One region of the Photobacterium japonica genome, then DNA from elsewhere that is predicted to be linked to it. Evidence: predicted binding sites of a transcription regulator. Region 1 holds the regulator's gene; the other holds the start of a gene.

Region 1 (11,758 bases):
TATGCAGACGGCGGGCACCGATATTTTCGGTACGCTCGTTCACTTGCCACGCGGCTTCGGCCAGTTTATCGATACCGCTTTCAGTAAACTCGATGTTGACGGATTCGGTCGCCATCAAGGCTTTGTACTGCTCGGTCAGCGAGGCGTTTGGCTCGGTGAGGATGCGCTTGAAATCACCACTGGTCAGGGCTTCTAGTTCAACACGGATCGGCAGACGGCCTTGCAGTTCAGGGATCAGATCAGACGGCTTCGCCACTTGGAAAGCGCCCGAGGCCACAAACAGGATGTGGTCGGTTTTCACCATGCCGTGCTTGGTCGATACCGTGCTGCCTTCCACCAACGGAAGTAAGTCACGCTGCACGCCTTCGCGGGACACGTCTGGGCCTGACGATTCGCCACGCTTACAGATTTTGTCGATTTCATCCAAGAACACGATACCGTTGTTCTCGACGGCAAAGATCGCCTGCTCTTTCAATTCTTCATGGTTCACCAGCTTGGCCGCTTCTTCTTCGGTCACCGCTTTCAACGCGTCTTTGATTTTCATCTTGCGCTTTTTAGTGGTGTTACCGGCCAAGTTCTGGAACATGCCCTGTAGCTGGTTGGTCATCTCTTCCATGCCCGGAGGCGCCATGATTTCAACGCCCATTTGCGAGGCGGCGACATCGATGTCGATCTCTTTGTCATCCAGCTTACCTTCACGCAGTTTCTTGCGGAAAGACTGGCGGGTGGTGGAGTTTTGATCGGTTTCTTCGTTCTGGCCCCAAGCGTCGCGCGCAGGTGGCAGCAGAATATCCAGAATGCGTTCTTCCGCTTGCTCTTCCGCGCGGAAGCGCACTTTTTCCGTGGCCTGCTGATGGGTCATCTTGATCGCCACATCCGTTAAATCACGGATGATGGTTTCCACTTCTTTACCCACATAACCGACTTCGGTGAACTTGGTCGCTTCGACTTTGATGAACGGCGCGTTAGCCAGTTTGGCCAAGCGGCGGGCGATTTCGGTTTTACCGACACCGGTCGGACCGATCATCAGGATATTTTTCGGGGTCACTTCCACACGCAACTCTTCAGGGAGCTGCATACGGCGCCAGCGGTTACGCAGGGCAATAGCGACGGCACGTTTGGCTTTGTCTTGACCGATAATGTGACGGTCAAGCTCATGGACGATTTCGCGAGGCGTCATTTCAGACATGGCCGTTTCCTTCTCGAGTCTCTAATTCTTCAATGGTGTGGTGGTGGTTGGTGAAGACACAGATATCGCCGGCAATGTTGAGGGATTTTTCTGCGATTTCACGCGCGCTAAGATCGGTATTTTCCAATAGCGCGATTGCGGCGGCTTGGGCAAAGTTGCCGCCGGAGCCAATGGCAATCAGATCGTTTTCAGGCTGTACCACATCGCCGTTACCGGTGATGATCAGCGACCCCGTTTCATCGGCGACGGCCAATAGGGCTTCTAATTTGCGTAGCATACGGTCGGTACGCCAGTCTTTCGCCAGTTCCACGGCTGCTTTTAGCAGGTGGCCCTGATGCATTTCCAGCTTGCGCTCGAAACGTTCAAATAGAGTGAAGGCATCAGCAGTGCCGCCAGCAAAGCCTGCAAGCACTTTGTTGTTATACAAACGGCGCACTTTGCGAGCGTTACCTTTCATCACGGTGTTGCCCAGTGAAACTTGGCCGTCACCTGCGATAACGACTTTACCGTTTCGACGAACAGATACGATAGTGGTCACGGTGTTACCTCTTTGAGTCTTACCCAGCGGATACTGGGATCTGTATTACCCATTAATCTGGGGTTGGGGGGAAGCGGTTTCAAGGGGGAGAAAAAGAAAAGGATGCCGAAGCATCCTTTACACGAAAGAGAGTGAGTGCCTTGCGGCCGGGCAAACGGGTTATTCCCAGTACCAGATGGCACAGGGTTCAATCCCAACACGGCGCAACTGGTTACGATCGCTCTCGGCTTTTCGCTTTTGCGGATAGGGCCCGAGGATGACGCGGTACCAGACGCCTTTTTCGCCTTGGCTGATCTTGATTTGGCTGGTCAGCCCTTGGAAGGCAATCATGGCTTTGCGCTCATCCGCCTGCGTTTTGCTGCGGTAGGCGCCACACTGCATCAAGTAAGGACGGGTAGGGGCTTGTTCTTTCTTCTCTTCTACCTGTACTTCTTTATTTTCCAGCGCTTCAATATAACGCCACTTTTCTTCTGGCTTCGGCGGTAACGTCACTGCTTTGGCTGGCGTGGACGTTGCCGGCGTGGTTTTTTTAGGTTCGCTGACGACCGGTGTGTCTGTTGATGATGACGTTGGCGTGACCGGCGTGGGTGCGCTGGAAATATAATAGAGGCCGAAACAAAACGCCCCGACGCAGCACGCCGCAATGATCGTGCTCTTCAGGGGAAAACCACGTTGCGGTGCAGGGGCCTTTCGGTTGGCCGTTTTTTTCGCTGCACGGCCGCGTTTTACATAATCTTTGGTAGCCACGATGATGATGGGTCAATCAATGAATAGGGGGGCCTATGTTACAAAGTTGCGCCACGACTGGCTATAGCTGGGGGCGGTTCTGTGTCAGAAGTCCGTGAAATTTGAGGGGGAGAGTGTGAGCTTATGCGCAAAACATAAGCTCATGTATCCATTGTGGATCAATTGGCGGGTGGCGCGGCACTTTCTCGGATCACCAGTTTCGCATCGAGCAGGCGTGAGCCGGAGGCGATATCTTTGCCCCTGAGGATGTCGAGTAACATCATCATGGACTGGCGGCCGATTTCATAACGCGGCTGAGACACGGTCGTCAGCGGGGGATCACAATATTCCGCAAACTGAATGTCATCAAACCCGACAATGGAAATATCCTGCGGCACGCGGAAACCCAGACGCTTGGCTTGCTGCATCGCCCCGATCGCCATGACATCGTTATGGCACAGTAAAGCCGTGGGGGGCTCAGGCAGTGATAACAAGGCGGTCACGGCCCGTGCGCCACCGGCAAAGGTGAAATCACTTCTGGCGGTATAGGCTGGGTTGAGTTCGACGCCAGCACGCCGCAATGCTTGCTGGTACCCTTGAATACGGAATTGGCACAAGCTCGCGCCTTCTGGCCCCGCAATTTGAGCAATGCGCTTGTGGCCCATTTGGGTCAGGTAGTTCACGGCTTCAAAGGCGGCAGTCAGGTTATCGATATGCACGGTCGGTAGTTCAAGCTCAGGGGCAAATTCACAGGCCATGACCATTGGCGGCAGGTTTTTCTGTTCCGGTTTGCTGACATCGAACGGGAGATCGGTGCCAAGCAGGAGCATGCCGTCAGCTTGTTTGGTGAAAACGAGATTAACGAATGAGTTTTCGCGGGTTTTTTGTTGCCCACTGTCACCAAGCAAGACCAGGTAGCCATGCTCCATCGCTGCTTCCTCTATCCCGCGAATGATCTCTGTAAAGTACGGATCACAGATATCGGGGACAATGGTGACGATGGTTTTTGATTCGTTGCGACGAAGATTCCTAGCCAGTGAATTGGGTGAATAGCCAGCATCCATGACAGCTTGCTCAACCTTCTTCCGAGTTGAGGCCGACACTTTCTCCGGGTTCATCAAGGCACGGGAGACCGTGGCCGTTGAGACGCCGGCGAGCTGGGCAACATCCTTCATTGTCGCCATAGTTACTGTTCCTCTCTATTATAATTCTCTCTTAACCGCTGAAGGATCATGGCCAAATCGGGGCTGATACCTGAAACAGCGAGCATGCTATTGTAGGCGGTATGCCGGTGATTAAACATGCTTGGAACAACATAAATTACATCCCTCACGTGATTTGTATCGCATTGTTCATTTTAAGTTAAATCCTGCGGTTCAACATCGATCGACCAGCGGATTTTCTTGGCCAGCGGCAGCAATTGGATCGCCGGTTTCGCAATGCTGATCCACTGCTGCAGGGTCTTTCTGCTGGGCGCTTGCAGCAACAGTTGCCAGCGATAACGCCCCGCGCGACGAGCGAGGGGCGCGGGGTTGGGCCCCATCACCATGGTCTCATTGTTATAGACTGGACTGGTTTCCAAAATCCCCCGCACTTGCTGGAAGAACTGCTCGACCAAGGCATTGTCGTTGGCTTCGGCACGCAATAGGGCCAAATACGTGAACGGTGGTAACCATGCTTGTTTACGTTCCGTCAGCGCCCCTTGGGCAAAGTGATCGTAGCCCTTGTACAGCAAGGCTTGTAGTAGGGCGTGTTCCGGATGGTGGGTTTGTAGCACCACTTCGCCCGGTTTACTGGCCCGTCCGGCGCGACCGGCAACCTGCGTAAACAGTTGGGCGAGACGTTCCGGCGCGCGAAAATCGTTACAGAATAGGGCGCTGTCGACATCGAGCAACGCCACCAAGGTGACATCCGGGAAGTGGTGGCCTTTGGCCAGCATTTGGGTGCCAATTAAAATTTGGTATTCATTGTTGCGGATCGCCTCAAGGTAGCTTTCTAGGCTGCCTTTGCGGCGGGTGCTGTCGCGGTCGATTCGCACCGTGCGATAGTCTGGAAACAGGGTCGCCAGTTGTTGCTCTAGCTGCTCGGTACCAACACCCACGGCATTGAGTTGGGTTGACCCACACTGGCCACATTGCAGCATCATCGGCCGCTGGGTCGCACAGTGATGGCAACGCAATTCGCCACTTTGCTGGTGGAAGGTGTAATAGGCATCACAGCGTTTACATTCGGCCAACCAGCCGCATTCGTGGCAGATCACCGCCGGCGAAAAGCCGCGACGGTTAAGGAAGAGCATCACCTGATTGCCGGCCTGTAAATGGCTGCGCATGCGGGCGATCAATGGCGCCGATAAGCCTGACTCCAGATACAACCCTTTGACATCCAGCACGCCATGGCGAGCCGGTTTCGCGTGGCCTGCCCGTTGCGACAAGGTGAGGTGATGGTATTTGCCGCTTTTGGCATTGTGCAGGGTTTCTAACGCCGGCGTGGCGGATCCTAACACAATCGGAATGTGTTCCTGACTGGCGCGCATCACGGCCAAATCGCGGGCGTGATAGCGTAGACTGTCCTGTTGTTTGTACGAGCCGTCGTGTTCTTCATCAACAATGATGATCCCCAAGTTGGCAAACGGGGTGAATAACGCCGAGCGGGTACCAATGATGATTCCGGCTTGATTATCGCGGCCAGCCAACCAGGCCACCATGCGTTCGGTGTCGTTTAACCCCGAGTGAATGGTCTGTAACGGCACATTAAAACGACGACGGAAGCGGTTGATGGTTTGCGGGGTTAGGCCAATTTCCGGCACTAAGATCAAGGCTTGTTTGCCCGCCGCCAAGATAGGTTCGAGCACATTGAGGTAGACCTCGGTCTTTCCCGATCCCGTCACCCCTTCCAATAAATAACAACCGAAGGCCTCTTGGGCGTTCACCGCGGCGACGGCCACGGCCTGCTCTTCATTCAGGCGGGGCTTTTCTTCGGTGACGGCAAAATCGGGCAGCCAAGGGCGCAGGGCTTGTTGCTCCGTGACGCTTTCAATCCAGCCTTTCTTCGCCAACGTGGTGAGGGTGGCGGCCGTGATGTCTTCGGCCAGTAAGGCTTCATGGCTCACTTTTCCTCGGCGCAGTGCCTGCAATACTTGTTGCTGTCGCGGGGCATTTTTCAGCGTGGTGGCCGCCTGCTCTTGCCCACTGGCGGTGAGTTGCCAAACTTTTAAACTGGCCGGTGAGGCTTCACGGCCTTTGCGTAATAGGGCGGGCATGGCGTTAGCCAAGGTGTCACCGAGCGGGTATTGGTAAAAACGGCTGGCCCAGGTCAGCAAGTTGAATAAAGGTTGGGGCCACAATGGCGCACTGTCGAGGACTGCCGTGATCGGCTTGAGTTGCTCGAGCGGGAAGTCAGAGTGATCGGTCTGCGCGATCATAACGCCCACCAAGTGTTGACGGCCAAACGGCACCTTCACGCGCCCGCCGATCATGGGATGCTGGCCGGCTTTGATCAGGTAATCAAATTGTTTGTCGAGAGGGACTGGCAGTGCCACACGGGCGATGTTGGGCGTCATATTAAACCGCGAAATGAGCTGGAACTAAGAGGGGGCAGTGTACCTCGGCAGAGGGCTAGCGGCAAAGCCGTGACTAAAGCGGTGAGGATCAGTTGATTTTGGCAATATGATTGATTACTATACGCCGCCTAATTTGGTGTATTGGAAATTGCCAATACGCTGACTATTTTTTTAATGACGTGTGGTGCCCGGCTTAGGATCGGGAGAGCGACACGGCCTTACTTTTGAGGTTATCCCATGAAACAAGGTATTCACCCAGAGTACTCTCCAGTAAACGCACGTTGTTCTTGTGGCAACACTTTCGTCTTCAACTCTACTATGACTAAAGACGTGAACCTAGACGTGTGTGACAAATGTCACCCATTCTACACTGGTAAGCAGCGTGTAGTTAGCTCTGGTGGCCGTATCGACAAATTCAACAAGCGTTTTGGTGCTCTTACTACTAAGTAATTGCCCGCTTGAATGTCGTAAAAAAGGAACGCAATTGCGTTCCTTTTTTTATGCCTGCGATTTGTCGGCCTTGTGGGTCGGCAGTATGTATCGTGTATCGGTATTGATTGACAGACAGAAACAAAAAAACCAGCCCAAGGCTGGTTTTTTTGTTTGCATCGCTTGTTGAAGACTTATTCGTTAATGTCTTCGTATTTGATGCCCATTTCTTCCATCAGGCTTTTCGCCTCTGCGGGCAGATCATCCGGGCGATCTTTACGGATATCATCATCCGTTGGCAGCGGCTGACCGGTGTAGGCGTGCAGGAAAGCTTCACACAATAGCTCGCTGTTGGTGGCGTGGCGTAAGTTATTGACCTGACGGCGAGTACGCTCATCAGTCAGGATTTTTAGCACCTTCAGTGGGATCGAAACCGTGATCTTTTTTACTTGTTCGTTTTTCTTTCCGTGTTCCGCGTATGGACTGATGTATTCGCCATTCCACTCTGCCATTGTTAACCTTCTCAGCGATGTTAGATTGAAGAAATAGTAATAGACCTGAATTCTAGCGGGATTTACCGCTACAAGCAAAGACATATAGACGTCTGGAAGTGTTGACGTCTTTTGTGAATGTGGTTATGTTGTTGCATAATCGTTATTCATCATCGGGTTCACCCTACAAGGATAGTAAATATGAGTGACCAGAAGCTTGCTACCGTTGCCGTTCGCGCCGGCATCGACTCGGATACACAATTCAATGCGGTGGTACCGCCACTGTATCTGACCTCGACTTACAGCTTCCCCCAATTGGGTGAGGTGCCTACCTTTGACTATTCTCGTTCCGGTAACCCGACGCGCAATACCTTGGCGGATGCCCTAGCGACCTTAGAAGGGGGCGCCGGTGGGGTGGTGACCAATTGTGGTACCGCCGCGATGAACTTGCTGGTGTCTGCGTTATTAGGTCCAGATGATTTGATTGTCGCGCCGCATGACTGTTATGGCGGCACGTACCGTCTGTTTGATACTCGCGCCCAAAAAGGCGACTTTAACGTCTGCTTTGTTGATCAGACCGATCCCCTCGCACTGGCGGATGCATTGGCGAAAAAACCCAAGCTGGTGTGGGTCGAAACCCCGTCGAATCCGCTGTTACGCATTGTCGATGTCGCTGAGTTATGTGCCGCTGCCCATCAAGCCGGTGCATTAGTGGCGGTGGATAATACGTTCTTATCGCCGATCCTCCAACAACCACTTTCACTTGGCGCCGATTTTGTTGTCCATTCTACCACTAAGTACATTAACGGCCATTCCGATGTGCTCGGCGGCGTGCTGATCGCCAAGACTGACGCGCACGCAGAAACCTTGTCGTGGTGGGCGAACTGTATCGGTGCAACCGGTGCGCCGTTTGATGCTTACCTGACGTTGCGTGGGCTGCGCACACTGGCTCCTCGCATGCGCATGCATGAAGAGAACAGCGCCCAAGTCTTGGCGTACCTTCAGCAGCAACCGTTAGTGGGCACGCTTTACCACCCGAGTCAGCCCGATCATCCCGGGCATGACATTGCCCTGAAACAGCAAAAAGGCTTTGGCGCGATGCTGAGTTTTGAGATCAATGGCAGCATGGCCCAGTTGGAAACCTTTGTGCGTGAGCTGAAGTGTTTCTCTCTGGCGGAATCGTTAGGTGGCACGGAAAGCCTGATTTGCCATCCGGCGAGCATGACCCACCGTGCGATGTCGGATGAAGCGCAAGCCGAAGCCGGCTTGAAAACCTCGTTACTCCGGTTGTCGGTCGGCTTGGAAGACCCGAGTGATTTGATTGCAGACTTGGCGCAGGCCTTTGCGCAGGCAGAGAAGGTGGCAGTATGACGGCGATGAGCGGACGGCAATTACATAAATTCGGTGGCAGCAGCTTGGCCGATCCCGCCTGTTATTTACGGGTGGTGGCGATCCTACGTGAGTATTCGGGCGCAAATGATCTGGTGGTGGTGTCTGCTGCCGGCAAGACGACCAATCAGTTGATTGAGTGGGTGTCACAGCTAGAGAAAGACGGCCGACAAGCCCATGAAACGCTGCAAGCTATCCGCGCATTTCAGCAGCAACTGATTGAAAGCTTGCTAGACGGCGAGACGGCGGATGCGTTACTGACACAATTACATTTTGAACTCGGTGAGTTGGCGCGCTGGGGGGAAAGCCCACTGAGTGAAGCGCAAGTGGCGAGTGTGCTGGGACATGGTGAAGTGTGGTCGGCCCGTTTATTGGCGACGTTGCTGACACAGCAGCAGTTGCCGGCAACCAGTGTCGATTCACGGCTATTCTTGCGCGCCGAACGCGCTGCGCAGCCCGAAGTGGATCGCGGCCAATCTTGGCCCTTGCTGCAAGAGCAGCTTGCTCAGCATAATCAGTACCGTGTCGTGATCACTGGATTCATGGCGCGCAACCAAGCCGGTGATACCGTCTTATTGGGGCGCAATGGCTCGGACTATTCTGCCACGGTGATTGGGGCGTTGGCGGATGTCACGCGCGTGACCATCTGGAGTGATGTGGCCGGTGTCTACAGTGCCGATCCGCGTAAAGTGGAAGATGCCTGTTTACTGCCGCTATTGCGCTTGGATGAAGCCAGTGAACTGGCCCGTTTGGCGGCCCCCGTGCTGCACAGCCGTACGTTACAACCCGTGGCGCAGAGTGCCATCGATCTGACCTTGCGCTGTAGCCATGAGCCAGAATCAGGCTCGACCCGGGTTGAGCGTGTCTTGGCGTCTGGCCGAGGGGCGAAAATCATTACCTCGTTAGACGATGTGTGTTTGATCGCGCTGACGATCCCCCGTTCGCACGACATCGCATTGGTGGAAGCCGAGCTCGAGCGTATTTTGTCGCGTGCCCAATTGCAGCCGCTGGCACAAAGTGTGGAAGCCGATAAAGGCCGTATCCAATTGGCCTATACCGGTGAGGTGGTCAACAGTGTGCTGGCCCTGTTGCAAGACAGCGGTGTCGCAGCGGAGTTGCGTTTGCGTGATGGTTTCTCTTTGGTGGCGGCCGTGGGCGCGGGCGTGGTGAGCAATGCCATCCATTGCTACGGCTTTTATCAGCAGCTGAAAGGCCAGCCGGTGGAGTTCATGGCGGAGTCGCGCTCTGGACTGAGTTTGGTGGCGGTACTGCGTAAGGCTGATACCGATCGTTTGTTGCCGCGTATTCACCAAAGTTTGTTCCAAGCCCAAAAGCGGATTGGTTTGGTGCTATGTGGCAAAGGCAACATTGGCAGCCGCTGGCTGAGCTTGTATGACAGCCAGCGCGTGGCGTTAGAGAAGCGCCATGGCATGAGCTTCACCTTGATCGGCGTGGTCGACAGCAGCCGATTGTGGATTGATCTGGCGGGCATTGAGCCTCAGAAAGCGCTGGATCATTTTGATGATGTGGCACAAGCCTACCAACCCGGGGCATGGATCGACACTCTGGCCGCCCACGACTACGATGATGTCATCGTGTTGGATGTCACGGCCAGCGCAGAATTGTCAGCGCGTTACCCGCAAATTGCGGAAGCGGGGCTGCATTTGATCTCAGCGAACAAGGTGGCCGGCTCAGCCAGTGGCGAGCAGTATCACGCGGTGATTGATGCGTTTGCCAAGAACAGCCGCTTGTGGCTCTACAATGCAACGGTGGGGGCGGGCTTGCCGGTTAACCATACCGTGCGGGATTTGTCGGAGAGCGGGGATGTGATCATCGCCCTGTCCGGGATTTTCTCGGGGACCTTGTCATGGTTGTTTCAGCAGTATGATGGCAGCATTCCGTTTTCTCAGTTGGTGGAACTGGCGTGGCAGCAAGGGTTGACGGAGCCGGACCCACGGCATGATCTTGATGGCAGTGACGTGATGCGTAAGCTGGTTATTTTAGCCCGCGAATCCGGTTTGGATCTCGAGCCAGAGCAGGTGAAAGTGGAAAGCTTGGTGCCAATCAGTTTAGCCGAGCTGTCTATTGATGCCTTTTTTGAGCAGGCCACCGAGTTGGATGAATTGCTGTTGGAGCGGTTAGTCAAAGCTAAGAAAGAAGACAAAGTGCTGCGCTATGTCGCGCGCTTGGATCGCCACGGCAAAGCCGCCGTGGGCGTAGAAGCCCTGCCGGTTGAGCATGCGTTGGCGAACCTGCTGCCGTGCGATAATATTTTTGCCATTGAAAGCCGTTGGTACCGAGAAAACCCGTTAGTGATCCGTGGTCCAGGGGCGGGAAGGGATGTTACTGCTGGTGCATTATTGTCGGATATCAACCGATTGGCGGGCATGCTCTAGCGGGGGATATGCTTCATCACGGAGCACTCAAAGGGAAACACTCGGCAGCTTCTCTGCTGAGCAGTTGATTGTTTCACCTGTATGACGAAGCCCGCGATCCGCGGGCTTTTTGCGTTTGGCGAAGGTGAAGATCCTGCAACTTCTACTTGAGAAATATTCATGATCATCCGGTTGACATTGAATTGGTTACACGACATTCTGTAGACATATAGACGTCTAAACGGATGTTTTGCGTCAGGGTTCAGGGAGTGGCCAACGGCCAATACAGAAAGGAAGGGATTATGGGCTATTCATACGCAGGCCAGTTGGACGTACTCAATCAGAATATTGCTGATTTGGATGGCAATATTAACGTGTCATTTGAATTTTTCCCGCCAAGCAGCGAGCAGATGGAAAAAACGCTGTGGCAGTCTATTCACCGTCTTAAAACCCTGAAACCAAAATTTGTTTCTGTGACCTACGGGGCCAATTCCGGGGAGCGTGATCGCACCCATTCCATCATAAAAGACATCAAAGAGCAGACTGGCTTAGTGGCAGCCCCGCATTTAACGTGTATCGATGCCACGCGTGATGAACTGCGTACCATCGCCCGTGATTACTGGAATAACGGTATTCGCGATATCGTCGCGCTACGTGGCGATTTGCCCCCACAAGGCGGCAAGCCGGACATGTATGCGGCCGATTTGGTGGCGCTACTGCGTGAAGAAGCGGACTTCGACATTTCTGTGGCGGCGTATCCGGAAGTGCATCCTGAAGCGAAAAGTGCGCAGGCGGATCTGATCAACTTAAAGCGTAAAGTCGATGCGGGGGCCAGCCGTGCCATTACCCAATTCTTCTTTGATGTCGAAAGCTACCTGCGTTTTCGTGACCGTTGTGTGGCGGCGGGCATTGATGTGGAAATCGTACCGGGGATCTTGCCGGTATCGAACATGACACAGGCCAAGCGTTTCGCGTTGGCGAATAACGTGAAAGTGCCGGGTTGGCTGGAAAAGCAGTACGAAGGGCTGAACGATGACTTGCTGAGCCGCCAGATGGTTGGCG
Region 2 (11,758 bases), on a different contig from region 1:
GCAGGCGTTTTTTGTTTTTACGGCTGGATAAACACCGATACCCCGATCAACGGATATGGCTCAGTACCGCGGTTGGCTGAGGCTGGGCTTTGATCTTCGTCGCCCGAATCATATTTCGCCCACTGCTTTTCGCTTCGTACAAAGCATTATCGGCCAATTCATAAATCGTTTCAGTGGTATGTTGTGCCACGGTATCTAAGGAAACAACCCCAATAGAGATCGTGACCAAATCCGACGTACATGAGCCGCCATGGGCAATGCCTAAACGCTCTACCGCCATACGACACTGCCTTGCCACCACTTCACCATTGTTGGTATTGGGCAAAATAACACCAAACTCTTCCCCACCGACCCGCGCTAACATATCCGCAGGACGCCGTAATACTCGTTCTAATTCGCTCGCCACCAGTTTTAAACAGCGATCACCAGCTTGGTGACCATAGGTATCATTAAACGCTTTAAAATGATCAATATCGATCAACAATAATGCCAGCGGTTTAGCATCTCGGCTCGCTCGGCTAAATTCTTTCATTAAGGTTTCATCAAAAAAACGACGATTTGCCACTCCAACCAATGCATCCATACGGGTTAATCGTTCGAGTTTTTTGTTACTGGCGCTTAACTGTTGATTGTGTGCATCCAAGTTCTCAAGCAACGCCTGATGACGGTGCATTAAAATACGTCCGTAATACGCCAACACACTGAATAGCAGTAACACACCCACAAAAACATACAGGGGAAATGCCGTACGCCGTTGGTCAAAATAAGCGTGCGTTGGGAGTGCCTCTATCACCCACTCACGCCCGCCTTTGGCGAGCACGGTGCGTGTCACTTTCTCAGCACCCAACCAAAAGCCGACCTTCGATGTGATTGCGACGGGCGATGTGGCTGTGACAGACGGGGAGGCAGGCGTCACACTGTATAGTTGAGCATGATCAGAGGAGGCTTTCAGATCCATCACGCGGTAATGCATCTGCGAGGATTCAGCCGCAGGGAAAAGGGCCGGCATAATGTCGGATAAACGGATATAGCCGAGAATAAACCCTTCCAGCGTTTGTCGGCGCATTGTGCGCGTCAGAGGTTCAACCTGACGATAAACGGGTAACACCAGCTGCACACTACCGTCCGTTTGTGGCAGCATGCCCCGCTCTACACGCGCAGAAAGCTGTAACGCGCCACTGTCACGGGCTTGATTTAATAAGGTGCGTTGCAGTGCATTAGAACCTAAATCATACCCCAGCGCCGCTTCATTGCCCGCCAGCGGGGCGACGCTGTGTAACGGGTAGTAATCCGCACGCTCGGTCGCCGTCACCATGTCGCCCGACGCCACGCGTTCTGTAAAATGGTAATCAGAAAGCACTTGCGCTGCGGAAGCTTCATACGCCGTTCGCTGTGCAGCCGATACCCAAGGTACCCACGCTAACGCTTGCAGAGGGGAATGTTGCGCCATGACCTGTTGCGCCAATGCCGCGAAGTTGTCTCGCGTCAATACGCCCTGATATTCGTAAGCAAATTTCAGACTGTGTAAGGCACGAATATGCGAATCTATCGATTGCGACAGGGAATCTGCTTTTTTGTCGACTTCTCGTTCAAAGTCGCGCTGAATATGGGTCGTTTCCAATTGGTAGGCAATCCGAAACAATACGCAGGCCAGTATTATCCCAATGACAACAGCGCACACCGTGATGGAATACAGTCGGCGTATCATGTGAATCCTATGGTTGAATGACGATGCCTTAAGTAAAGACAACTCTGTTTAAAATTCAACTTGTTGCTTAATTTTCCCTGCGAAAATAGGGACATTTCACAGAACGAATGTGTCACAATGATAATTGGCGTGCTATGAGTCTTTCTTCATCACATTGTCATGCTTTTGAGGTATTCATCAAGAAACCGCTCCAACATACAGCTTACGCACAAAAAAGAGCGCCGAAGCGCTCTTTTTATCGTTCATCGTTCAACGTTTTTCCCGTCTGATGAGGCTTCATCGCATCGGAAAAAAACCGCTTATACCGCTTTCGCTTGCCACTGTTTACGCAACTGTTTTGCAGCCTCGACCATGTTGGTCAGTGCCGCTTCAGTCTCTTCCCAGTTACGGGTTTTAAGGCCGCAGTCTGGGTTGATCCACAAACGCTCAGCCGGTACCAGACTCTCCGCTTTTTCCACCAAGTCCACCACTTGCTCGACGGTCGGAATATTCGGCGAGTGAATATCGTACACACCCGGACCAATTTCATTCGGATACGCAAACTCTTCAAACGCTTTCAGCAATTCCATGTCTGAACGCGAGGTTTCAATGGTGATCACGTCCGCATCCAATGCCGCGACAGACTGAATAATGTCATTGAATTCGCTGTAACACATGTGAGTGTGAATCTGCGTGCCCGGCTCCGCGCTGGCGGCCGAAATCTTAAAGGCTTTCACGGCCCAATCGAGGTACGTTTGCCATTCGCTCGCTTTTAGCGGCAACCCTTCACGGATGGCAGGCTCATCAATTTGAATCACTTTGATGCCTTTCTCTTGCAAGTCAGCCACTTCATCACGCAGTGCTAACGCAATTTGGTTGGCAATGGCTTCACGGGTCAAATCTTCACGCGGGAACGTCCAGCCCAAAATAGTAACAGGGCCCGTCAACATGCCTTTGACCGTTTTCTCCGTTAGTGACTGCGCATAACGCGTCCATTCAACGGTCATCGGTGCCGAGCGATAGATATCTGACACAATCACCGCGGGTTTCACACAGCGTGAACCGTAGCTTTGTACCCAACCGAAGCGAGTAACGGCAAAACCTTCTAGTAACTCAGCGAAATATTCCACCATGTCGTTACGCTCAGGCTCACCGTGTACCAATACATCCAAATCCAAACGCTGCTGACGCTCAATGGCATCGGCAATGTGCCCTTTCATGGCCGTGTTGTAATCTTGCTCTGACAAGCGACCCGCTTTGAAGTCGCTACGCTGTGTGCGGATCTCACTGGTTTGTGGGAACGAACCAATGGTCGTGGTCGGCAGCAAAGGCAAACCGAGTGACTGACGTTGCACACGGGCACGTTCTGCATAAGGCAGTTTACGCTCCGCCAACGCATCGGTGATAGCAGCCGAACGCTGACGCACATCCGGGTTATTCACCAAGGCGCTGGTCGCACGGGCTTTAATCGGGGCGCTGTAACGCTCACAGTCCGCAATGGCTTTGCTGTCACCGTCCAAGGCACTTGCCAGTAGTGTCACCTCATGACACTTCTGCTTTGCAAAAGCCAACCACTCGCGCACGGTGGGGTCTAAATCGGTTTCCAATTCAAGATCAATCGGCGTGTGCAGCAATGAACATGACGTACCCACCCACAAACGATCACCCAGTGCGTCTTTTACTGGCTGTAGGCGATCAAGTTGCTCACTCAAATCCGCACGCCACACGTTGCGACCATTAATCACACCAGCCGACAGCACCCAATCACTTGGCAATGCAGCGACAACGGCATCAAGCTGCTGCGGGGCCGTCGCAAGATCGACGTGCAAACCATCGACCTTCAGTTCCACGATTTTATCAAGATGGTGCGTGATGTGATCAAAGTACGTTGTCAATAACAGCTTCGGCCCGCCTTGGATCACTTGATACGCAATCTTAAACGCATCGCGCCAAGCATCTGGCAATTCGAGAGCAAAGACAGGCTCATCAATTTGCACCCACTCCACACCCAATTTTTGCAGCTTGGTCAGAATCTGTTGGTATGCCACCAACAGACGAGGAAGCAGTGATAAACGATCAAAGCTGGTTTCTTCCCCCACACCGTCTTTTTCTTTCCCAAGCCACAGGTATGACACAGGCCCCAATAGCACAGGTTTGACGTCTTTACCGCTAGCCTTCGCTTCCGCCACTTCTTCAAACAATTGCTGCCAGCTCACGGTGAACTCATCGTCAGCACAGAACTCAGGCACAATGTAGTGGTAGTTGGTGTTAAACCACTTGGTCATGTCAGAAGCGGCACACGCACACCCGGTTGGCGCTTTACCACGTGCCACACGGAACAAGGTGTCGAGATCCGGAAAACCGTTACGGTGGCGTTTTGGCAAGTGGCCCAGCAGCATACTGGTGCCTAACACATGGTCGTACCATGCGAAATCGCCAACAGAGACAAAATCCAGCCCCGCTTCTGCTTGGTCAACCCAATGGCGCTGACGTAACTCGCTACCCACTGCTTTCAATGCATCCTGACTGATCTCGCCACGCCAATACTTTTCTTGTGCAAATTTCAGTTCGCGTTGGCTACCGACACGTGGGTAACCCAAAATATGTGTCTTTGTTGCTGTCATCTCTCATCCCTGCCTTTCAAATGCTTTGATTTAAATAGTCACGTCGTATGCTTGATTCAGATACGGCGTTGATGAGAGGTACAATGAAGCAAGGCATGATGATGAGCAATTTCTAATGATTAATGTTAAACATGAACATTTTTCATACACATATCATCAACGCCCCTGTCTCTCGCCACGATTAGCGTGTTACGCCCCGGCACAAGCACCTAGACGTCCAGATGTTTACCCATCCGTATTTACAGCGTGCACTTTTACCCGTACAGTTGAGGTCTAACACGAGGCAGGAGGCCAAACGTGTGACTCACAGGGACAGAGAGAACGCATTTTGATTGAAATTAAGCACCTAAAAACACTGACGGTATTGCGAGAAACCGGCTCACTGACAGCCACGGCCAACACGCTTTGCCTGACCCAATCAGCCCTCTCACACCAGTTAAAAGATCTCGAACTGCGCTTAGGTAGCCAACTGTTTTTACGCAAAACCCGTCCGGTCAAATTTACCGCGGAAGGGGAAGTGCTACTGCGTTTAGCTGATGATGTGATCCCGCGTCTCGCCCGAGCGGAACACGAGTTGGCCAGTTTAAAAGAAGACACCAATGGCCGCTTGCACATGGCCATTGAATGCCATTCTTGCTTCCAATGGTTGATGCCGGCTTTGAAGGAATACCAAATCCACTGGCCAAACGTCACCTTGGATTTCTCCTCCGGTTTTGGTTTCGAACCGCTGCCCGCCCTCAGTGCCGGTGAATTAGATTTGGTGATCACCTCCGACATTCAGCCGCGCAATGAAGTCCATTTTGAACCCTTGTTTGATTTTGAAATGCGCTTGATTGTGTCCCCGCAATCCCCTCTGGCCAGCAAAGCCGTTATTACGCCAGATGATTTGATCGATCAAACCATGATGACGTATCCGGTGCAGAAAAACCGTCTCGATGTGGTGAAGCACTTTTTGCAACCGGCAGGCGTGGAACCCGCGAATTGGAAACAAGCCGATAATACCTTGATGTTGATCCAGATGGTGTCGGCAGGATTAGGGGTGGCAGCGCTACCTAATTGGGCAGTGTATGACTTTGCCCGCCAAGGCTTGATTGTGAGTAAACCACTCGGGGAAGGATTATGGCGTCGGTTGTTTGCCGCTATTCGCGCATCAGAACGTGAGCGACATTACTTGTCGGCCTTCTTTGCAACGGCCAAACAGCAGTGCCAAACCCATTTAGAAGGCATTAAGGCGGCATAACCAATACGCAATACGTTTGGTCATACCGCCTTAATGATCGCAACAGATAGCCGGGGCAATGGCGATCACATAACCGCTATTCGCCCCGCTTATCTTTACATTAATCGATTATTTAAATTGATTGTTGATGGGATCGTAATGGTAGCCCATGGCTTCCATTTTTTCGCTAAGCTCATCAAAATCGAGTTCATAACGGCTGACAAGCTCTTCAACGGTGGAGCATTCCAGGCGAAGTCGTTCATTCACGATCCCCAGAACAATGTTCCCATCCATGCCCAATAAATTGGTGATCTCCATGCCTACCTCCTTGCTAACGTGACGTTACTCAGTAAGCATAGACAGGATCATTAGGAAAGAAAAAGCCGCCCGTCACAGTTTACAAGCTTGCTGTCACCATGCAGTCACTTAGACAGCCATGATCAACACAGACTCAAAATACGCTGAACCCACCAACAGCACCGCCGCTGCCAGTAATTGCCAACGGTTAACGGTCTTGGCACTCAGTAAATGCATCGCCCATACCAGCAATGCCGCCACTAAGCACACTAATGCCGCAATCATGGTGCCCACCATGGCCTGCGCCTGCGCATCACCCAATTGCATCGCCACCCATAACAGGCACAACACGCTGAGGATTGCACTCGCTACGCCCGCAAACGGCAATAAACGGTGGAACGCTTGTAAACGGGTACGCGCTTGCGTCAATAACAGGTGCGCCAACAATGCCCCAAACAATGGAATAGCCATCAGGCTTAGTACCGCCACAGGCAGCGATAGGCTTGCCGCAGTCATTAACCATACCACCGCCGCCAAACCGTCAGCCGCATAAAACACGTTAAGCGGCCCTGCATCACGGGTTTTGCCCGTTTTCACCTTCATAGTGAAATACGCCAAGGCCAGCAACGGCAATACCGCCAGCGGTTGGAAGATGGTCGCGATCAACCATCCCACCAGCAAGATCGGCAAGGTTTTATGGACACGGCCACGCTGGCCGGGGCAGATCTCCCCTTTCGTGAGTACCATCGTCAAAACAAGTTGGGCGCCGAGCAGCGCGGGGATCAAAAAGGGTAAACCTACGTTCATGGAGTGTGATCTTAAAATGCGAAAAAAAGAGCGGCGATAATACCAACTCCCTTCCCTGATACCAAATAGCACCGGCATTTTCGAGAGATAGGTCATTGGCAATCCCACCTGACACATTGCTCACTCGACAAGTTGCTCACCATTCGCGCATATTCGTACCAAACGCACAGAAATGAAAATCAAAATGCTCGAACGCTCATAATTGCGCTTTTGATCACCAAACAATCGGGGCTGAAATGGCATATTGCTGAGCATATTGAAAAGGAAGACACCCTTTCCTGATCCACGAACCAAACAATAAGCGAAAACGAACATGACTAGTTGGTTTGAAACAGATGTTGTGATTATCGGCGGCGGCGCGACGGGAACAGGCATCATGCGTGACTGTGCACTGCGAGGGATCCGCTGTATCTTAGTCGAGAAAGATGACCTTGCGTCCGGCACGACCGGGCGTAACCACGGCCTGCTCCACTCTGGCGCCCGTTATGCCGTCACCGATCAGGAATCGGCCAAAGAATGCATTCAAGAAAACCGCATTCTGAAAAAGATTGCTCGCCATTGTGTTGAAGACACCCAAGGCTTGTTCATTTCACTGCCAGACGACGATCTGGATTTCCAGAAAACCTTTATGTCCGCCTGCCAGCAAGCAGATATCAACGTCGAACAACTCAGCCCACAAGACGCCTTGCGCCTTGAGCCTAACTGTAACCCAGCCATGATTGGCGCCGTCAAAGTGCCCGATGGCACATTAGATCCTTTCCGCTTATCCGCATCCAATGTGATTGATGCGGTCGAGCACGGGGCAAAGTTGTTCAACCACACCCATGTTACGGGCTTGATCCGTGAAGGTGCGACCGTGTGTGGCGTGCATTGTTTGGATTTAAAAACCGGTCAACGTATTGAGATCCGCGCCAAGCAAGTGGTTAACGCGGCAGGGATCTGGGGGCAGCAAATTTGTGAATATGGCGATCTGTCCATCAAAATGTTCCCCGCAAAAGGATCACTCTTGATCTTGGATTACCGCATCAATAATTTGGTGATCAACCGCTGCCGTAAGCCATCTGACGCCGACATTCTGGTGCCGGGTGACACCATCTCGTTAATCGGTACCACCTCTGAGCGTATCGACTATGACAAGATCGATAACCTCCACGTCACCAGTAAAGAAATCGACATTCTGCTGGCAGAAGGCACCAAATTGGCGCCCATCATGGCCAATACACGCGTATTGCGCGCGTATGCAGGCGTACGTCCTTTGGTGGCCGTCGATGGCGATACCAGTGGCCGTAATATCAGTCGCGGTATTGTGTTGCTTGATCACGCCGAACGTGATGGTCTTGATGGCTTCATCACGATTACCGGCGGTAAGCTGATGACCTACCGCATGATGGCGGAATGGACAACAGACTTAGTCGCGAAAAAGCTCGGCAATACCCAACCGTGTATCACCCACGAAAAGCCGCTACCCGGTTCTGAACAAGCGAAACCCAAGAAAGCCCCTACCGCCAGCTTAGCGAAACCCGTTTACCAATCCGCCTTGTATCGTCACGGCGAACGCGCTGAAAAATTCTTGAGTAACGACAAGAAAAGCCAAGCGGTGATCTGTGAATGTGAAATGGTGACATGCGGCGAAGTGGAATACGCCATTAAAGATCTTGATGTCCATAACTTGGTTGATTTACGCCGCCGTACCCGTATCGGTATGGGGCCATGCCAAGGCGAATTATGCTCTTACCGTGCGGCTGGCCTGTTCTCTGAATTTGGTAAGAAGACCGGTAACCAAGCCAGTCACCTGTTAGAAGAATTTTTAGAAGAACGCTGGAAAGGCATTAAGCCGGTATTCTGGGGCGATGCCCTGCGCGAAGGCGAATTCACCTACTGGATTTACGAAGGTCTGTTTGGGGTCAGTGATTTACCTGAGCAACAAAGCCACAACGTTCACCCATCTACCCAAACAGCCACACCTGCAACGGACGAGGAAACAGCATGAAATTTGATAGCATCATCATCGGTGGCGGTGTCGCCGGCCTGAGTTGTGCCATCCGTTGCGTAGAAAGTGGCATGAAAACCGCCGTGATTACCGCCGGACAAAGTGCCATGCACTTTTCTTCTGGCTCGATTGATGTACTGAGCCGTTTACCCAATGGCGACGCCGTCACTGCCCCTTTCGCTGCGTTTCCAGTACTCGCTGAACAATGCCCTGACCACCCTTACAGCAAAATCGGAGTGGAAGCATGCCGCGAGGCCATCGACTGGTATCAGGCTATGATGGAAGAATCTGGCGTATACTTAACGGCGCAAGATGATGACACCAACCATTACCGCGTCACACCGATGGGCACTTTCCGCTCAACCTGGCTGTCACAGCAAACCGTGCACCAGTTCCCGATGCAGAAACTGGCCGAAGGCATCAATACACTGGCATTGGTGACGGTTGACGGATTCCGGGATTTTCAACCGCAATTGGCCGCCAGCAACTTGGCCGCCCTTGACGCTTTCCGTGATGTAAAAATCAAAACCGCTAACGTGGAATTGCCGGATTTTGAAACCATGCAGCGTAACCCGTGTGAGTTCCGCTCTATCGATATCTCTCGTGTGTTGAAAGACGAAACCAAATTGCATGCCTTTGCGAAATCCTTGATCCAACAAGTGGGCAAAGCGGACTTGGTGATCTTACCGGCCATTTTTGGTAACGGTGACGGTGCAGCCACGATAAAGCTGCTGGAAGGCCTGACGGGGTTCTCCATTTGTGAGATCCCAACTATGCCCCCTTCACTGCTGGGGATCCGCCTTGAAGAAACCATGAAGTCCCACTTCAAACAACTCGGCGGCTTATTGCTGATGGGCGATGAAGTGCAAGGCGGTGACATTGAAAACGGCCAACTCAAGCGTATTTACACCCGTCACCATGAAGACATTGCGCTTGCGGCCGATCATTTCCTGATCGCCAGCGGCAGCTTTTTCAGCAAAGGCCTAAAAGCCGAGCGTCACTGTGTGACCGAGCCGATTTTTGGTCTCGATATCACGGATACCCCGCACCGCGATCACTGGTATCAACCCCAGTTTTTCAGCCCAAGCAGCCACCCGTTCATGAAGATGGGCGTGGCGTGCACCGCCAATCTGAACCCGACGATGGCCGGTAATACAATCTCTAACCTGTATTGTGCGGGGGCGATCCTGGCTCACTACGATCCGGTACAGGAAGGTTCTGGTTCCGGCGTGGCCATTTCAACCGGCCACTATGTCGCCCAACAGATGATCCGTGCACATAACAGTAAGATCGGCACACAAGAAAGGACACACGCATGAGCCTGATTAAAAAAGACACCAGTTTCGATCAATGCATTAAATGCACCGTGTGTACGGTTTACTGTCCGGTCGCCAAAGCCAACCCGCATTATCCTGGCCCGAAACAGTGTGGTCCCGATGGCGAACGCTTGCGTATTAAAAGCCCTGACTTTTATGACGAAACACTCAAGCTCTGCACCAACTGCAAGCGTTGTGAAACCGCGTGTCCGTCGGGGGTGAAAATCGGTGACATGATCGCTGTCGCCCGTGATGAGCACGCCAAGCTACCGATGAACATCAAGACGGTTCGTGACTTTGTTCTGAGCCACACGGATATGATGGGCTCCATGGCCACGCCGTTCGCCCCGATCGTGAATACCATTACCGGGCTCAAACCGGTCAAAACGCTGATGCACAAAACCATTGGGGTGCATGATCACAAGAGCTTGCCGAAGTACTCACACGGTACGTTTCGTCGTTGGTACAAACAAAACTGCACCAGCCAAGCCCTGTACCCAAAACAGGTACACTATTTCCACGGCTGTTACGTGAACTATAACCACCCGCAACTGGGCAAAGATTTTGTCAACGTGATGAATGCCATGAGCATTGGGGTGCAACTGCTGGACAAAGAAAAGTGCTGTGGAGTACCGCTGATCGCCAACGGTTTCTTTGATAAAGCGAAGAAAAATGCCCGTTTGAACGTGAAAAATTTCTCGGCCGCGATTGAAAAATACGACAGCCAAATTGTCTCAACCTCTTCGACCTGTTCGTTCACCTTGAAAGAGGAATACCCGAACGTATTGAAGATCGACAACAGCGGCGTGGCTGATCGCATTGAATACGTCACGCGCTTTTTGTTAAAGCAATTCATGAACGGCAATGCGCCGAAGATGAAGCCAATCAACAAAAAAATTGTGTATCACACACCGTGTCACCTTGAGCGTACGGGCGGCAGCTTATATACCATTGAACTACTGAAAATGATCCCAGGCTTGGAAGTGACCGTGCTGGACAGCCAATGTTGTGGCTTAGCAGGCACCTATGGCTTTAAGACCGAAAACTACGAAACCTCCATGGCGATTGGTAACGATCTGTTCAAGCAAATCAAACGGGCCAAAGCCGATTTTGCGATTACCGATTGCGAAACCTGTAAGTGGCAAATTGAAGAAAACACCGATTTGGACACCATCCATCCGGTTTCTTTGCTAGCGATGGCGCTGGCCTGATCCGCGCTAGAGTGAGCGTTGCCTCGCGCTAACCAACAAAGCCATTCGTCATCGGTATCAAACCAGACGAATGGCTTACTTTTCTATCGTTTCAGGATCGTTTCAATCTCGCTTCAACGCTGCGGTTAACGTTTTAGATTATCCGCCATGGTCTCAGTTAACACATTATCCGGATCACCCGATAGCTCCCACACGAACATCCCCGCATATTTGTTCTTCTTTACCCAATCCGCTTTAGCTTTTATCGAGCGCATATCTTCATAAGTAATAAACACTTTTTTCTTCGGATGCCACAAAAACGGCGCATGAGCTTTTTCATCATACCCATTCTCGTAACCATCCTTCACTGTGTAGTTACGTACTAAATCCCAGTACATGAAATATCCCGGCTCTTTCGGGTCGGTGCCGAATGTCGCGCCTTTTTCTGATACTAAATCAGAAGCTAACGACTGGCCATCAAACCCTTTGGTACCTTCCCAGCCACGGCCATAATACGCCGCACCGACAACGAGTTTGTCTTTCGGGATCCCCAAGGCGACCATTTTTTCAATGAACACATCCGTTCCCATGCCCCACCAGCCATCTGGCGTGGCATGCAAGTTCGTCA

What was found. Region 1 encodes MetJ, which represses methionine synthesis genes. Its sites were predicted from a motif close to TTAGACNTNTANANGTCTAA; they were not measured.
Region 2: the regulator MetJ is predicted to act here: its motif matches at 4,521-4,540, upstream of metE (5-methyltetrahydropteroyltriglutamate--homocysteine S-methyltransferase).

What each region holds. Positions count from the first base shown of each region.
Region 1 covers NZ_JAKJSN010000007.1:151,664-163,421, forward strand. The annotation lists gene hslU (ATP-dependent protease ATPase subunit HslU) at 1-1,189, opposite strand, end outside; gene hslV (ATP-dependent protease subunit HslV) at 1,182-1,727, opposite strand; gene L4C36_RS01245 (SPOR domain-containing protein) at 1,887-2,474, opposite strand; gene cytR (DNA-binding transcriptional regulator CytR) at 2,633-3,637, opposite strand; gene priA (primosomal protein N') at 3,811-6,012, opposite strand; gene rpmE (50S ribosomal protein L31) at 6,250-6,462, shown strand; gene metJ (met regulon transcriptional regulator MetJ) at 6,636-6,953, opposite strand; gene L4C36_RS01270 (O-succinylhomoserine (thiol)-lyase) at 7,134-8,303, shown strand; gene L4C36_RS01275 (bifunctional aspartate kinase/homoserine dehydrogenase II) at 8,300-10,717, shown strand; gene metF (methylenetetrahydrofolate reductase) at 10,999-11,758, shown strand, end outside.
Region 2 covers NZ_JAKJSN010000008.1:119,428-131,185, forward strand. The annotation lists gene L4C36_RS02050 (CHASE domain-containing protein) at 47-1,708, opposite strand; gene metE (5-methyltetrahydropteroyltriglutamate--homocysteine S-methyltransferase) at 2,008-4,311, opposite strand; gene metR (HTH-type transcriptional regulator MetR) at 4,640-5,551, shown strand; gene L4C36_RS02065 (DUF4250 domain-containing protein) at 5,660-5,848, opposite strand; gene L4C36_RS02070 (hypothetical protein) at 5,957-6,634, opposite strand; gene glpA (anaerobic glycerol-3-phosphate dehydrogenase subunit A) at 6,948-8,624, shown strand; gene glpB (glycerol-3-phosphate dehydrogenase subunit GlpB) at 8,621-9,943, shown strand; gene glpC (anaerobic glycerol-3-phosphate dehydrogenase subunit GlpC) at 9,940-11,151, shown strand; gene L4C36_RS02090 (glycoside hydrolase family 18 protein) at 11,277-11,758, opposite strand, start outside.